One region of the Leclercia adecarboxylata genome, then DNA from elsewhere that is predicted to be linked to it. Evidence: predicted binding sites of a transcription regulator. Region 1 holds the regulator's gene; the other holds the start of a gene.
What was found. Region 1 encodes PurR, which represses purine synthesis genes. Its sites were predicted from a motif close to CANGCAAACGTTTGCNTG; they were not measured.

Region 1 (7,621 bases):
GGGCTGTAGCCCATCTCGCTGAGGATAAACGGCGAGCCGGTCAGCCAGGCGAAGAAGCTGGCGGAACAGGCGGCGTAGATCAGCACGTTACCGCGATAAACACGCGAGCGGAGCAGGGTGAAGAAGGTGACGCGGGACTCAGGCCGATCCGCTTTTGCCGCGACCGGTTTCAGGAAAAAGGCCGGGATCATCAGCACCAGGGTGATGGCAAACAGCACGGCAAAAATGGCCTGCCAGCTGAAATGGGCGAGGATCCAGCTGCCGAGCAGCGGTGCCAGGGCCGGTGACAGCCCCACCAGCGGCATGATGGTGGCGAAAATCCGGTTGGTCCGCGTCGCCGGGTAGTAGTCCGTCACCAGCGCCTGCCAGGTGACCGCCGCCGCGCAGACGCCTACCGCCTGGATAAAGCGCAGCACCAGCAGCCAGGTGGCATCGCGTACCCACAGCATGCCCAGACAGCCCAGCGCGAAGATGGCTAAACCGGTCAGCAGAACCGGCTTACGCCCGAAGCGGTCGGACATCGGTCCCCACAGCAGCTGCGCGAAAGCAAAGCCCGCAAGGAAGAGGCTCAGGCTGGCGCTGATGGCGGCCGCCGGGGTTTGCAGATCTTCCTGCATGATCGAGAAGGCAGGCAGATACATATCGGTGGCGAGGAAGCCCAGTACGCTCAGGCCGCCAAGCCAGACTAAAAATCCTTTCCTGGGTTGCATTGTTTTATTGTCCTTATGGGTGCAGGTTTAGGTAGCCGCTGAGTGTAGGCAGTGCAATCCCGCTTGTGAAACGCTAATATTTGGCGGTTGCATTCAAATTTTTTGCAGGCAGAAAATGTGGTCTGAATATTCCCTTGAAGTGGTGGACGCCGTGGCGCGTAACGGCAGTTTCAGCGGCGCGGCCCAGGAGCTGCACCGCGTTCCCTCGGCGATCAGCTATACGGTGCGTCAGCTTGAGGAGTGGCTGGCGGTGCCGCTGTTTGAACGGCGCCATCGCGACGTGGAGCTCACCCCGGCCGGCATGTGGTTTCTGAAGGAGGGGCGCTCTGTTATCAAAAAAATGCAGATCACCCGCGAACAGTGCCAGCAGATCGCCAACGGCTGGCGCGGGCACATCTCCATTGCGGTGGACAACATCGTTCGCCCCGAGCGCACCCGCCAGATGATTGTCGATTTTTACCGTCACTTCTCTGACGTCGAGCTGCGGGTCTCCCAGGAGGTCTTTAACGGCGTGTGGGATGCGCTGGCGGACGGCAGGGTGGAGATGGCCATCGGCGCGACCCAGGCGATCCCGGTGGGGGGACGCTACGCTTTTCGCGATATGGGCATGCTGAGCTGGATCTGCGTGGTGGCGAGCCATCATCCGCTGGCCGCGCTTCCCGACCCGCTCAGCGATGATACCCTGCGCAACTGGCCGTCGCTGGTGCGGGAAGACACCTCCCGCTCGCTGCCAAAACGCATCACCTGGCTGCTGGACAACCAGCGGCGGATCGTCACCCCGGACTGGGAGTCGGCGGCAACCTGCCTCTCGGCCGGACTGTGCGTGGGGATGGTGCCGGTGCATTTTGCCCGCCCGTGGATCGACAGCGGCAAATGGGTGGAACTGACGCTGGAGAACCCGTTCCCGGATGCGGCCTGCTGCCTGACCTGGCAACAAAACGATATGTCACCGGCGCTGGCGTGGCTGCTGGATTATCTGGGGGACAGTGAAACGATGAACAGGGAGTGGCTGCGGGAGCCAGAGGTGCTGGCTCCCTGAGGGGATCAACGGCGGTAGTCGCGGAACGGGCCATCGGCGACGGAGCGGCGTTCGATCAAACGCGGATGCACTTCAATGGACTGCGACTCTTCGCGCTTGTTGACGATACGGTCGAGCAGCATGTTGAAGGCCGTCTCCCCCAGCGAATCTTTTGGCTGGTGGATAGTGGTCAGCGCCGGGGTGAAGAACCGGGCGTTGCGCACGTTATCATAGCCGATCAGCGAAACGTCCTGCGGCACGCGCAGACCCATTTCATCGGCGGCGCACAGGGCGCCCATCGCCATAATGTCGCCGCCGCAGAAAATAGCGGTCGGACGCGGGCTCTGGGAGAGGATCTGCTGCATGGCGCGATAGCCGGACTCTGGCTCAAAGTCGCCCTGCACGATCCAGTTTTCCGGCACCGTGATTAACGCTTCTTCCATCGCTTTCATAAAACCGGCCAGACGCCCGGCACCGGTATTGCGCTCCAGCGCCCCCGGAATAACGCCGATGTCGCGGTGACCGCGTTCAATCAGATAACGTCCGGCCATATAGCCGCCTTCAAAGGCGTTATCGATCACCGAGTCGGTGAAGTCGGCTTTCGCTTCGCCCCAGTCCATCACCACCATCGGAATATTGCGATACTCTTCCAGCATCGTCAGCAGGGGCTCCGGATATTCGGAGCACATCACCAGCAGGCCGTCGACACGCTTTTGCGCCATCATTGACAGGTAGGCCCGCTGCTTCTCGAGGCTGTTCCAGGCGTTGCCGAGGATCAGGGTATAGCCTTTCTGGAAGCAGTTTTTCTCTACCGCTTCAATAATTTCTGCGAAGTAGGGGGCTTCGCTGCTGGTCGCCAGCAGGCCGATCGATTTGGTGTGATTCACCTTCAGACTGCGGGCCACGGCGCTGGGAGAGTAGTGCAGCTCTTTGATCGCTGCCCAGACGTTGTTACGCGTCTCTTCCGCCACAAAGCGGGTTTTGTTAATAACATGTGATACGGTTGTAGTGGAAACGTTTGCGCGTTTCGCTACGTCTTTAATTGTTGCCATCAGATGTCACTCCAGACCATATCTAAGCTCCTGAAAAACCAATAGGTAAACGTTTGCCTTCACTCGCCCTAATTGCGCAATTTGAATTGCGGTACGCCGGGAAAACGACACAGGACGTCAGGAGGGGGTCAATGGCCGGTACGCTAATAAATTTAGCGTGGAATTTTGTCTGATCTTGACCAAAAGGGGAAGAGTAAAAATGGATATCAACCTAATTCCCGCAAGATTTTTACCCTGAACTGTGCAAAAATGAGCAAGCTCACTCTTCATGGGGTGATTAAAAGGAGAAAAATTGATGAGTACCGATCTTAAGTTTTCGCTGGTTACCACCATTATTGTTCTGGGTCTGATCGTAGCAAGCGGTCTGACTGCTGCGCTGCACTGATCCTCGCGAGGGAGTCACCGCTCCCTCGTCTCCCTTCCTTTATTGTTACGCTCCCTGCAAAAATCTTTTGCCAAATTGTTAACTTCTCATTTTTTGTGATTGATGTCATGCTTTCGCCTTCATTGTTCTGTGTCGCCTGACGACACGGTGTCTGGAGTTGAAGTATGAGAATCAATTTTCCGCTGCTGGCCCTGGCCATTGGTGCGTTTGGTATCGGCACCACCGAGTTTTCCCCGATGGGGCTGTTACCGGTGATTGCCCGGGGTGTGGATGTTTCTATTCCCGCGGCAGGCATGCTGATCAGCGCCTACGCCATCGGCGTGATGGTGGGGGCGCCGCTGATGACCCTGCTGCTGTCGCACCGCGGTCGCCGTAACGCGCTGATCTTCCTGATGGCGATCTTTACCGTCGGTAACGTTCTCTCGGCGCTCTCCCCGGATTACACCACCCTGCTGCTGTCGCGCATTCTGACCAGCCTCAACCACGGCGCCTTCTTTGGCCTCGGGTCTGTGGTGGCCGCAAGCGTGGTGCCGAAGCACAAACAGGCCAGCGCCGTGGCAACCATGTTTATGGGGCTGACCATCGCCAACATCGGCGGCGTCCCTGCCGCGACCTGGATGGGCGAAGCGATCGGCTGGCGCATGTCATTCCTCGCAACCGCGCTGCTCGGCGTGGTCTCGATGATCGCACTGTTCTTCTCTCTGCCAGCGGGCGGGGCGGGCGAAAAGCCGGAAGTGCGCAAAGAGCTGGCGGTGCTGATGCGCCCGCAGGTGCTCTCGGCCTTGCTGACTACCGTGCTCGGTGCCGGGGCGATGTTTACGCTCTACACCTACATTGCACCGGTCCTGCATGACATTAACAACGCCACGCCTGCCTTTGTCACCGCGATGCTGGTGCTGATTGGCGTCGGTTTCTCGCTTGGCAACTTCCTCGGCGGCAAGCTGGCGGACCGCTCCGTGAGCGGCACCCTGAAGGGGTTTTTACTGCTGCTGATCGTCATCATGCTGGCGATCCCGTGGCTGGCGCGTAACGAAGTGGGCGCGGCATTTGCGATGGTGGTGTGGGGAATGGCGACCTTTGCGGTAGTACCACCGCTGCAGATGCGCGTGATGCGTGTAGCGAGCGATGCGCCGGGGTTATCCTCTTCCGTGAATATCGGGGCGTTTAACCTCGGGAATGCGCTGGGGGCGGCGGCCGGTGGGGCGGTGATCTCGGGCGGACTGGGTTACAGCTTCGTTCCGGTGATGGGGGCCATCATTGCGGCGCTGGGGCTTCTGCTGGTGCTGACTGCTGACAGAAAACAACCTGATCCGGTGTGTGCTACCGAATAAAACAGAAAAGCAGAAGGCCGGGCCTTCTGCTTTTTTTGTTACGCCGCGAAGTTCTTCGCAACAAACGCCCAGTTTACCAGCGCCCAGAAGTGCTCAAGATAGTTCGGGCGCGCATTGCGGTAATCGATGTAGTACGCGTGCTCCCAAACATCCACCGTTAACAGCGGGGTGGCGTTGCTGGTCAACGGCGTGCCCGCGTTGGAAGTAGAAACGATGGCCAGTTTGCCGTCCGCCTCTTTTACCAGCCAGGTCCAGCCTGCGCCAAAGTTCTTCACCGCCGCGTCGGTAAACTTCGCCTTAAACTCTGCAAAGCTGCCGAAGGTAGCGGTGATGGCATCTGCCAGTTCACCGGTCGGTTCGCCACCGGCCTGTGGTGCCAGGCAGTGCCAGTAGAAGGTGTGGTTCCATACCTGTGCGGCGTTGTTGAATACGCCGCCCTCGGAGCTGCGCACGATCTCTTCCAGGGTTTTCCCTTCAAAGGCGGTACCGGCGATAAGGTTGTTCAGGTTGGTAACGTAGGTCTGGTGGTGTTTGCCGTAGTGGTATTCCAGGGTCTCCGCAGAAATATGCGGGGCCAGGGCGTCTTTTGCATACGGTAATGCAGGTAATTCAAACGACATTGCTTCTCTCCTTATTATAGTGATCCATTCAATAACCATATTGAATGTAAGGGTAGAGTAGCAAATTGAAAGGGTATGCAAAAGAGGAACTTACCCCGCTGGCGTGCCAGCGGGGTAGGGGAGATTAACGCAGGGTGTTGGCCTTCATCACGCGGCGCGCGCCGACGTAATGGCGCTGCCAGTAGTCTTCGCTCAGGGAGGTGATCTGAATGTCCTGGCCGGTACGCGGGGACTGGATAAATTTGCCGTTGCCCACGTAAACGCCCACGTGGTCGGCGGTGCCGCGCCCACGGGTGCGGAAGAACACCAGATCGCCGCTTTCGAGCTCGCCGCGATCGACCGGAGAGGCGTCACGCAGGTGGTACATTTCGTTCGCGGTGCGCGGAATACGGAATTTAACCAGGTCTTTATAGGCGTAATAAACCAGGCCGCTGCAGTCGAAACCGGTACGCGGCGAGGAACCGCCCCAGCGATAGGGTTTACCAATCTGGCCCATTAGTTTATTTAACGCCGTTTTTTGCGCCTTTTGCACCCGGACTTTATGCGCTTCAGCAAGGGTCGTGGTTTTGCTGGTTTTGACGCACTGCGTTTTGCGTCCTTTACGGGTGGTGCATTTTTCTGTCACAACGCGGGAGGCGGTTTGCGTGGTGCGGGTCGCGCTGCGGGAGGAAGTTTTGCTTTTCTTGCTGGAGGTGGCTGGCTGTGTTTTAGCGAGGCTACTTTTTTTGCTGCTGCTCTTTTTGCTGGTAGTGCTTTTTTTCGTGCTCTCTTTTTTGCTGGTTTTACTGGTGCTGCTTTTTTTCTTAGGTTCGGTTGCTTTCGCCAGATGCGTTTTATGGGCGGCAGAAGGCCGCGCCTGCTCTGAGGCGTTTGCCACCGGCGTGAAGGTGAGAGATGAAAACAGCAAAGCACAGAGCGTGATCGAGAATTTATTTATTCGCGCCACTGGGCATTCCCCTGGTAATCGCAGGATATAAATAACCCTGCGTATGATTTACAAAACTCGTCGATTCTAATCTATAAAAAGGCCCGACGTTAATAAACTTTTTGCATCTAAAACTGTGTTTCGTTAGCAAGTGCAAAAATATCAGAATTTCACAGGGGCATTCTGTACATTAGCTGTGCAAAACCGCAGCTAATCTCGCGATAAGGTATGTTGTGAATGCATCTTTAAAGGACGCGCGGTAAAATCATAAAGGTGACGAAAATGTTATTTTCCGTAGTCGGCCTGAAACGCTACAATGTCAGACTATTGCCGTAACAGAAGTAAAAGGAAGCAAAACATGAGCACTACTATTGAAAAAATTCAGCAACAAATCGCTGAAAACCCGATCCTGCTGTACATGAAAGGTTCTCCGAAACTGCCAAGCTGTGGTTTCTCCGCTCAGGCGGTCCAGGCGCTGTCTGCCTGTGGCGAACGTTTTGCTTACGTTGATATTCTGCAGAACCCGGATATCCGCGCTGAGCTGCCAAAATACGCTAACTGGCCGACCTTCCCGCAGCTGTGGGTTGACGGTGAACTGGTTGGCGGTTGCGACATCCTGATTGAGATGTATCAGCGTGGCGAACTGCAACAGCTGATCAAAGAGACGGCTGCGAAATACAAATCAGAAGAGCCAGGCGCCGAATAATTCCGCGTCCCGGTAAATAAAAAAGCGACCCTGAGGTCGCTTTTTTTATGCGTTGTTCTCGGCGTCCGGCAGCGGCCAGCCGCCGAGGCGTTTCCAGCGGTTAACGATTTCACAAAACAACTCCGCCGTGCGCTCGGTGTCATAAAGCGCCGAATGCGCCTGGGTACCGTCAAAATCGATACCGGCGGTAATACAGGCTTTAGAGAGGACGGTCTGCCCCAGCGCCAGTCCGCTTAAGGCGGCGGTATCGAAGGTCACAAACGGATGGAACGGGTTGCGCTTGAGCGATGCGCGCTCGGCGGCAGCCATCATAAAACTGTGATCGAAGGTAGCATTGTGCGCCACCATGATCGCGCGGTTACAGTTCTGGTCTTTCATTCCCTTGCGCACCATTTTGAAGATGGCATGCAGCGCGTCATATTCACTCACTGCCCCACGCAGCGGGTTATGGGGATCGATGCCATTAAACGCCAGCGCCTCAGGCTGCAGGTTCGCCCCTTCGAAAGGTTCGACGTGAAAGTGCAGCGTGGAGTCCTGCAGCAAATTGCCCTGTTCATCCATTTTCAACGTGATGGCGGCAATTTCCAGCAGCGCATCGGTTTTGGCATTAAATCCAGCGGTTTCGACATCTATCACAACAGGATAAAAACCACGAAAACGGTCGCACAGACCGGTAAGTTGAGCGTTATCGGACATCTGGATCTCTTACAAGGGGAAAAAAGCAGTGCGCATTATGGCAAATTTCGCAATGAGATGCAGTAAAACAACGGGCGCATTGCGCGCCCGTTACAATCAGTTGCCCAGACCGCGACCGGCGTCTTTGGCTTCAATCAGTTCGATTTTGTAACCGTCCGGATCTTCAACGAAGGCAATC
Region 2 (7,621 bases), 1.0 Mb from region 1:
ACATCGGCAAACCGATGGCGACCCTGTTCGTGGAGTACAAAGACAGCGGTAAGAAAGATGCCAACGGTCGTTCCGTGCTGGTGAAAGAGGAAGAGGTGATTAACATCGCCAATATCCAGTCTCGTCTGGGTAACAGCTTCCGTATCACCGGTATCAGCAACCCGAACGAAGCCCGCCAGCTCTCGCTGCTGCTGCGTGCCGGTGCGCTGATTGCGCCGATTCAGATTGTTGAAGAGCGTACCATCGGTCCAACGCTGGGTATGCAGAACATCACTCAGGGTCTGGAAGCCTGTCTGGCCGGCCTGGCGATCTCCATCATCTTCATGGTCTTCTTCTATAAGAAGTTTGGTCTGATTGCGACGTCGGCGCTGATTGCCAACCTGGTGCTGATTATCGGCATTATGTCCCTGATACCAGGGGCGACGCTGACCATGCCAGGCATTGCGGGTATCGTCTTAACCCTTGCGGTTGCGGTGGATGCCAACGTACTGATTAACGAACGTATCAAAGAAGAGCTCAGCAACGGTCGCTCAGTCCAACAGGCGATTGATGAAGGCTACCGTGGCGCATTCAGCTCCATCTTCGATGCGAACGTAACAACACTGATTAAGGTTCTTATCCTGTATGCAGTGGGTACTGGCGCGATCAAGGGCTTTGCTATCACCACCGGTATCGGTGTGGCAACGTCAATGTTTACCGCTATTGTCGGCACCCGTGCCATCGTGAACCTGCTGTACGGCGGCAAGCGCGTTAAAAAGCTGTCTATCTGAGGAGTGCGTTGTGGCACAGGAATATACTGTTGAACAATTGAACTACGGCCGTAAAGTCTGGGACTTTATGCGCTGGGACTACTGGGCCTTCGGCATTTCAGGTTTTCTGCTGATCCTGTCCCTCGCCATTATTGGCGTGAAAGGCTTCAACTGGGGTCTTGATTTCACCGGCGGTACGGTGATTGAGATCACCCTGGAAAAACCGGTCGACATGGACCAGATGCGTATCTCGCTTGAGAAAGCGGGCTTTGAAGAGCCGCTGCTGCAGAACTTCGGCAGCAGCCGCGACATCATGGTGCGCATGCCGCCAGTGAAGGATGCCAACGGCAGCCAGGAGCTGGGCAGCAAGGTTGTACAGGTGGTTAATGAAACGACCAGCCAGAATGCAACGGTAAAACGTATTGAATTCGTTGGCCCGAGCGTCGGTGCGGATCTGGCCCAGACCGGTGCGATGGCACTGCTGGTGGCGCTGCTCTGTATCCTGACCTATGTCGGTTTCCGCTTTGAGTGGCGTCTGGCTGCCGGGGTGGTAATCGCCCTGGCGCACGACGTGGTAATCACCATGGGCGTTCTGTCGCTGTTCCATATCGAGATCGACCTGACCATTGTGGCCTCGTTGATGTCGGTTATCGGTTACTCTCTGAACGACAGTATCGTGGTATCGGACCGTATCCGTGAAAACTTCCGTAAGATCCGTCGCGGTACGCCGTACGAAATCTTTAACGTGTCGTTGACCCAGACGCTGCACCGTACCTTGATTACCTCCGGGACTACCCTGATGGTGATCCTGATGCTGTATCTCTTCGGCGGTCCGATTCTGGAAGGCTTCTCGCTGACCATGCTGATCGGTGTCTCCATCGGTACGGCCTCTTCCATCTACGTCGCGTCCGCGCTGGCGTTGAAACTGGGCATGAAGCGCGAGCACCTGCTCCAGCAGAAAGTGGAAAAAGAGGGCGCGGATCAACCGTCCATCCTGCCGTAACGGAAATGCTGTTACGTCAGCAAAATCCCGGTCTTATGGCCGGGATTTTTTTTGCCTGCTCCTGACAAACACTCCTGACAGTATGCTGTCAGGAGCCCTGGCGTAGACTCCTTCTGACCCCAAACAACAGGCAGGAGGATGTATGAAAAGTGTGATTAACTGGTTTGAAATTCCGGTTGCTGAGATGGATCGCGCCATCAAATTTTACGAGCCGGTGATGCAGGTGTCGCTGAGACGCGAGAAAATGGACTGCGCTGAGCTGGCTGTTTTCCCTCATGACGATCCGGCTACCGGCGGCGCGCTGGCGAAATTTGATGGCATTACACCGTCGCAGCAGGGCGCTATTATCTATCTGCATACTGACAATCTGGCGGCCACACTGGATCGCGTTTCGTCCGCCGGTGGTGCCTGCGTGTTCGGCCCGCTGGAGCTGCCGCACGGTATTGGCACCATTGCGCTCTTTACCGACAGCGAGGGCAACCGCGTCGGTCTTCATCAACCCGCCTGATCCGGAGAATCTATGACCCGACGCGCTGACCGCCTGTTTCAGATTGTGCAGATCCTGCGCGGCAGGCGTCTGACAACGGCAGCGCATCTGGCGGACAGGCTGGGCGTGTCTGAACGCACGGTCTACCGCGATATCCGGGATCTGTCGCTCTCCGGCGTGCCGGTGGAAGGGGAGGCGGGGAGCGGCTACCGGTTGATGTCGGGTTTCGACCTGCCGCCGCTGATGCTGACCAACCGGGAATCGGAAGCGCTGATGGTGGCGATCCGCCTGCTCAAAACCTGGGGCGGGGAGTCGCTGTCGCGCGAGCTGGAGTCGGCGCAGGAGAAAGTGCTGGCGATCCTGCCGGAGGAGAGCCGCCGCAAGGCCGAGCAGACGCGCATCTATGCCCCGGATATTGCCATGCAGAACCACTCCCGCAGCGGTTTCGATCTGATTCATCAGGCGATATCGGCCCAGAGGGTGCTGGCGCTGCATTATCGGGATGAAGCCGGACAGCTCTCTTCCCGCGAGGTGCAGCCGCTGGGGTTGTTCTTCTGGGGAGAGCACTGGCTGCTGGCGGCCTGGTGCGAACGGCGCGATGACTATCGCTGTTTCCGGCTCGACAGGTGTCTGAATATCACAATGACGGACAGGCGGTTTAGCGAAAGCGCGGACAGGTCGTTGGCGGATTTTCTCAGGAAAGTGAAGCAATAAAAAGCCAGCTCTTGAGCTGGCTTTTTTGCCCGGCGGCGCTACGCTTGCACGGGCCTACAGGTTTGTAGGCCGGGTAAGGCGTAGCCGCCACCCGGCACCAACCACCAGGTTAGAAGTTATAACCCACAACCAGGTAACCACCCCAGCCGGTAGAGCGAACGCTGAAGTCACCGTCGCCGAAGTTCAGGCTTGCGTCGTCGTTCCACTGACCACCGTTGTGCCAGTAACGGGCAACAACAGAGTAGTGCCAGTGATCGTAGTTCAGGGCCAGAATGTGGCTGGACGCGATAGAGTCGTTGGTACGCGCTTTCTTACCGTTCAGGTCACGGAAGTCGTTGTCGCCCAGGTCTGAACCCCAGTCAAAGTTGGTGAAGCCGATGTAGCTCAGGTTGCCGCCCCACAGCTGGGTGATCGGCACAAAGTATTTCACTTTGAAACGGTAGCCATCCCACTCGTTTTCGTTCGCTGCGCCGTAGTTCTGCCACTGGTATTTGGCATAAACGTTCATGGACAGGCTCATCGGCAGACCGGTGTCGATGTCGGTACCCAGACCCATATACCAGGTGCTCTGACGACCGGACTTGTTGCGGCCCATGTCGTAGATGTAGTTGTTCGCGAAGTACCACTCTTTAAACGGACCAAACGCCAGGCTGGTGCCGGTCAGCTTGTCGATAGAGAAGCGCGGTTCAATCTCCATGAACAGTGGGGAACCGTGGTTCCAGATACCTTTCGCGTCAGTGTTACCACCGAAGAAGACCGGCGCATCCATGTAACCATAGAAATCAAACCAGTCTTTCTTGGCAAAGGCTTCGTATTCCAGGTAGGTATCGTTACGGATCTGTGGTCCAAAACGGGTGTGATAGCTGCCGACGACGTTAACGCTCTGGTGCCACCAGTCGGAAACGTACTCTGGTTTGTCGTTTTCTGCTGCCTGCACAGTAAAAGTAGAAGAGAGGGCCAGCGCTGCACCGGCTGCCAGTAATGTTTTTTTCATAATGATGCCACTGATTTGAAATCCCTTACGGGAGTGAAAAAGGCGCGAATTGCGTTTCTAAATATTTCGTGTTTCTGGGAGCCTATTATAGGAATCCTTGCTCACAAAAATATGTGTTGTTTCACAGTTCTCTCACATACGTAATCGATTGCGTTCACGTTTGCGTATTTTTGACGAAGCGGATTGTAATGGCAAACATCTTTGTTGCCAATGTTTACACTTCAGAGGAGAGCGGAACGCGAAACACGTTCCGCTGGGGGATTATTGCTGGACGGGCTGAATATCGTGAATGCGGATAAAGCCGAGCTGATCCGGCGTCATGCCGTTTAACTGTAGCGGAATGTCGACATCGCTCGGTGCCAGCACGCTGGCAGGGGCGTTAATCAGCTGGGTCTGCACGTTCTGTTCCTGGAAGCTGTCGGTGGTGCCCTGAATCTGGCCCCACTCCACGGTGGCGCTGAAAGCCGGCAGCGGGTCGTTGGACTCCCCCTGAATGCGCAGCGTGGCGCGGGTGCCGTCGGCATTTGGCGCGACGTTGACCATCGACATCTTCAGCGTACCAATCTGGCTGTTCAGCCGGGCTGGCGTATTCGAGCCCGGAAGCAGATAGACGCCGCTGGTCGATTTGGCGTTCAGCGCGTTCTGCTGGGTGATTTTGACGGTTTCCTGGTTGAGCTTGTTCATGGTCGTATTCAGCGAACTGATGCTCTGGTTCATCTGACGAACTTCGCTTTGCTGCGCGCAGGCGCTGAGGCTAAAGAGGCTTCCCACCAGCAGGATCCTCAGGTAACGTCTTGTCATGGCAATTATTTCCCTGAATTATCGGATTCTGCTAAGGGTAGTCAACCAGGCTGCCATTCGTATAGATCCTTTATCTCAAAAACGCTCCTTCTTTGTTGTGGGGCCAGTTCGGGGTAAAATAGAGTTCAGTCAACCCGATAGTCAGGACACCGTATGCATTGCCCATTCTGTCTCGCCGTGGATACCAAAGTAATCGACTCCCGACTCGTGGGAGAGGGCTCGTCCGTGCGCCGCCGTCGGCAGTGCCTGGTGTGTAATGAACGTTTTACGACCTTTGAAGTGGCAGAGCTGGTGATGCCGCGCGTGGTGAAAAGTAACGACGTTCGCGAACCGTTCAACGAAGAGAAACTGCGTAGCGGGATGCTCAAGGCACTGGAAAAACGGCCAGTGAGTGCAGATGACGTTGAAATGGCGCTTAACCACATCAAAACCCAGCTGCGCGCCACCGGCGAACGCGAAGTGCCGAGTAAAATGATCGGCAACCTGGTGATGGAGCAGCTTAAAAAGCTCGATAAAGTGGCCTATATCCGCTTTGCCTCCGTTTACCGCAGTTTCGAAGACATCAAAGAGTTCGGCGAAGAGATCGCCCGCCTACAGGATTAAGCCCATGCAGGATGAGATTTACATGGCGCGAGCGCTGAAGCTGGCGCAGCGCGGGCGGTTTACCACCCATCCCAATCCGAATGTCGGCTGCGTCATTGTGAAAGATGGCGAGATCGTCGGGGAAGGTTTTCACTATCGCGCTGGCGAGCCGCATGCCGAAGTGCACGCGTTGCGCATGGCAGAAGAGAAGGCGCGGGGCGCAACCGCCTATGTCACGCTGGAGCCCTGCAGCCATCATGGCCGCACCCCGCCGTGCTGCGATGCCCTTATCGCTGCGGGCGTTTCACGGGTGGTGGCGGCAATGCAGGATCCTAATCCTCAGGTAGCCGGTCGCGGTCTTTACCGCCTTCAGGAGGCCGGAATCGACGTCAGCCACGGCCTGATGATGAGTGAAGCCGAACGTCTGAACAAAGGCTTCCTCAAGCGGATGCGGACCGGTTTTCCTTACGTGCAGCTGAAACTCGGCGCGTCGCTGGATGGCCGCACGGCAATGGCCAGCGGCGAAAGCCAGTGGATCACGTCGCCGCAGGCAAGGCGCGATGTGCAACGTCTGCGCGCGCAAAGCCATGCTATTCTCACCAGCAGTGCTACCGTGCTGGCGGACGATCCTGCCCTGACCGTGCGCTGGGATGAGCTGAACGCTGATACCCAGGCGCTCTATCCGCAGGAGAATTTACGCCAGCCGCTGCGCATTGTGGTCGACCGGCAGAACAGCGTCACCCCTGCGCATCGCATTGTGCAGCAGCCGGGTGAAACCTGGTTTGCCCGCACCCAGCAGGATGACCGCAGCTGGCCGGAAGGCGTGCGCAGCATTATGGTGCCTGAGCATAACGGGCATCTCGATCTCGTGGTGCTGATGATGCTGCTGGGCAAACAGCAGATCAACAGTATCTGGGTTGAAGCTGGCCCGACGCTTGCCGGCGCGCTGTTGCAGGCCGGGCTGGTGGATGAGCTGATCGTCTATCTGGCACCTAAACTGTTAGGCAGCGACGCCCGCGGCTTATGCACCTTGCCCGGGCTGGAAAAACTGGCGGATGCACCGGCATTTAACTTCAGCGAGATACGTCCGGTTGGACCGGATGTCTGCCTCCACCTGACCACCGCGTAAGGCTTGCCTAAATAGGGAAGCAGTGCGCAAAATATTATGATAAAATCCGCCCCCCTGCGGGGCCACCAAATGAACCCGTTAAGGAAGAGTATGAACATTATTGAAGCAGCCGTTGCTACCCCGGACGCTCGCGTCGCCATCACCATTGCGCGTTTCAACAACTTCATCAACGACAGCCTGCTGGATGGCGCGATTGACGCCCTGAAACGTATCGGCCAGGTGAAAGACGAAAACATTACCGTTGTCTGGGTTCCGGGTGCTTACGAACTGCCACTGGCAGCGGGCGCACTGGCGAAAACCGGCAAGTACGATGCGGTAATTGCGCTGGGTACGGTGATTCGTGGCGGTACCGCGCACTTTGAATATGTTGCGGGTGGCGCAAGCAACGGTCTGGCGCACGTGGCTCAGGATGCAGAAATTCCTGTCGCGTTCGGCGTACTCACCACTGAAAGTATTGAACAAGCCATCGAACGTGCTGGCACCAAAGCCGGTAACAAAGGTGCAGAAGCTGCACTGACCGCGCTTGAAATGATCAATGTATTGAAAGCCATCAAGGCCTGATTTTTTTGTAAGGGGAATTCCGTGAAACCTGCTGCTCGTCGCCGCGCCCGTGAATGTGCCGTTCAGGCACTTTACTCCTGGCAGTTGTCCCAGAACGACATCGCTGATGTTGAATACCAGTTCCTGGCGGAACAAGACGTCAAAGACGTTGACGTCGTGTACTTCCGTGAACTGCTGTCGGGAGTGGCGACTAATAGCGCGTATCTCGACGGTCTGATGAAGCCGTACCTGTCCCGTCTGCTCGAAGAACTGGGCCAGGTTGAAAAAGCGGTGCTGCGTATCGCACTCTTTGAGCTGTCTAAACGTGACGATGTGCCGTACAAAGTGGCCATCAACGAAGCGATCGAACTGGCGAAAACCTTCGGTGCTGAAGACAGCCACAAGTTTGTGAATGGCGTGCTGGATAAAGCTGCACCTGCGATCCGTCCCCGTAAAAAGTGATCCGCAAGCCGGAGTGTCGTACTGCCCATCGGGCGGTGCGGGCTCCGGTTTTTTTATTTTCTTTGCTGAGGCATAACGTATGGCATGCGGCGAATTTTCCCTGATTGCCCGTTATTTTGACCGAGTCAGAAGCTCGCGTCGCGATGTGGAAACCGGCATC

Region 2: the regulator PurR is predicted to act here: its motif matches at 4,085-4,102, upstream of FHN83_RS16715 (nucleoside-specific channel-forming protein Tsx).

The regions. Positions count from the first base shown of each region.
Region 1 is NZ_CP040889.1:4,148,665-4,156,285, forward strand. It holds gene punC (purine nucleoside transporter PunC) at 1-710, opposite strand, end outside; gene punR (DNA-binding transcriptional activator PunR) at 826-1,749, shown strand; gene purR (HTH-type transcriptional repressor PurR) at 1,755-2,780, opposite strand; gene cydH (cytochrome bd-I accessory subunit CydH) at 3,076-3,165, shown strand; gene FHN83_RS21550 (MFS transporter) at 3,330-4,496, shown strand; gene sodB (superoxide dismutase [Fe]) at 4,535-5,116, opposite strand; gene FHN83_RS21560 (C40 family peptidase) at 5,241-6,062, opposite strand; gene grxD (monothiol glutaredoxin 4) at 6,400-6,747, shown strand; gene rnt (ribonuclease T) at 6,793-7,443, opposite strand; gene gloA (lactoylglutathione lyase) at 7,540-7,621, opposite strand, start outside.
Region 2 is NZ_CP040889.1:3,133,130-3,140,750, forward strand. It holds gene secD (protein translocase subunit SecD) at 1-770, shown strand, start outside; gene secF (protein translocase subunit SecF) at 781-1,752, shown strand; gene FHN83_RS16705 (VOC family protein) at 1,895-2,260, shown strand; gene FHN83_RS16710 (helix-turn-helix transcriptional regulator) at 2,273-2,953, shown strand; gene FHN83_RS16715 (nucleoside-specific channel-forming protein Tsx) at 3,063-3,947, opposite strand; gene FHN83_RS16720 (DUF3251 domain-containing protein) at 4,209-4,748, opposite strand; gene nrdR (transcriptional regulator NrdR) at 4,902-5,351, shown strand; gene ribD (bifunctional diaminohydroxyphosphoribosylaminopyrimidine deaminase/5-amino-6-(5-phosphoribosylamino)uracil reductase RibD) at 5,356-6,459, shown strand; gene ribE (6,7-dimethyl-8-ribityllumazine synthase) at 6,550-7,020, shown strand; gene nusB (transcription antitermination factor NusB) at 7,042-7,461, shown strand; gene thiL (thiamine-phosphate kinase) at 7,541-7,621, shown strand, end outside.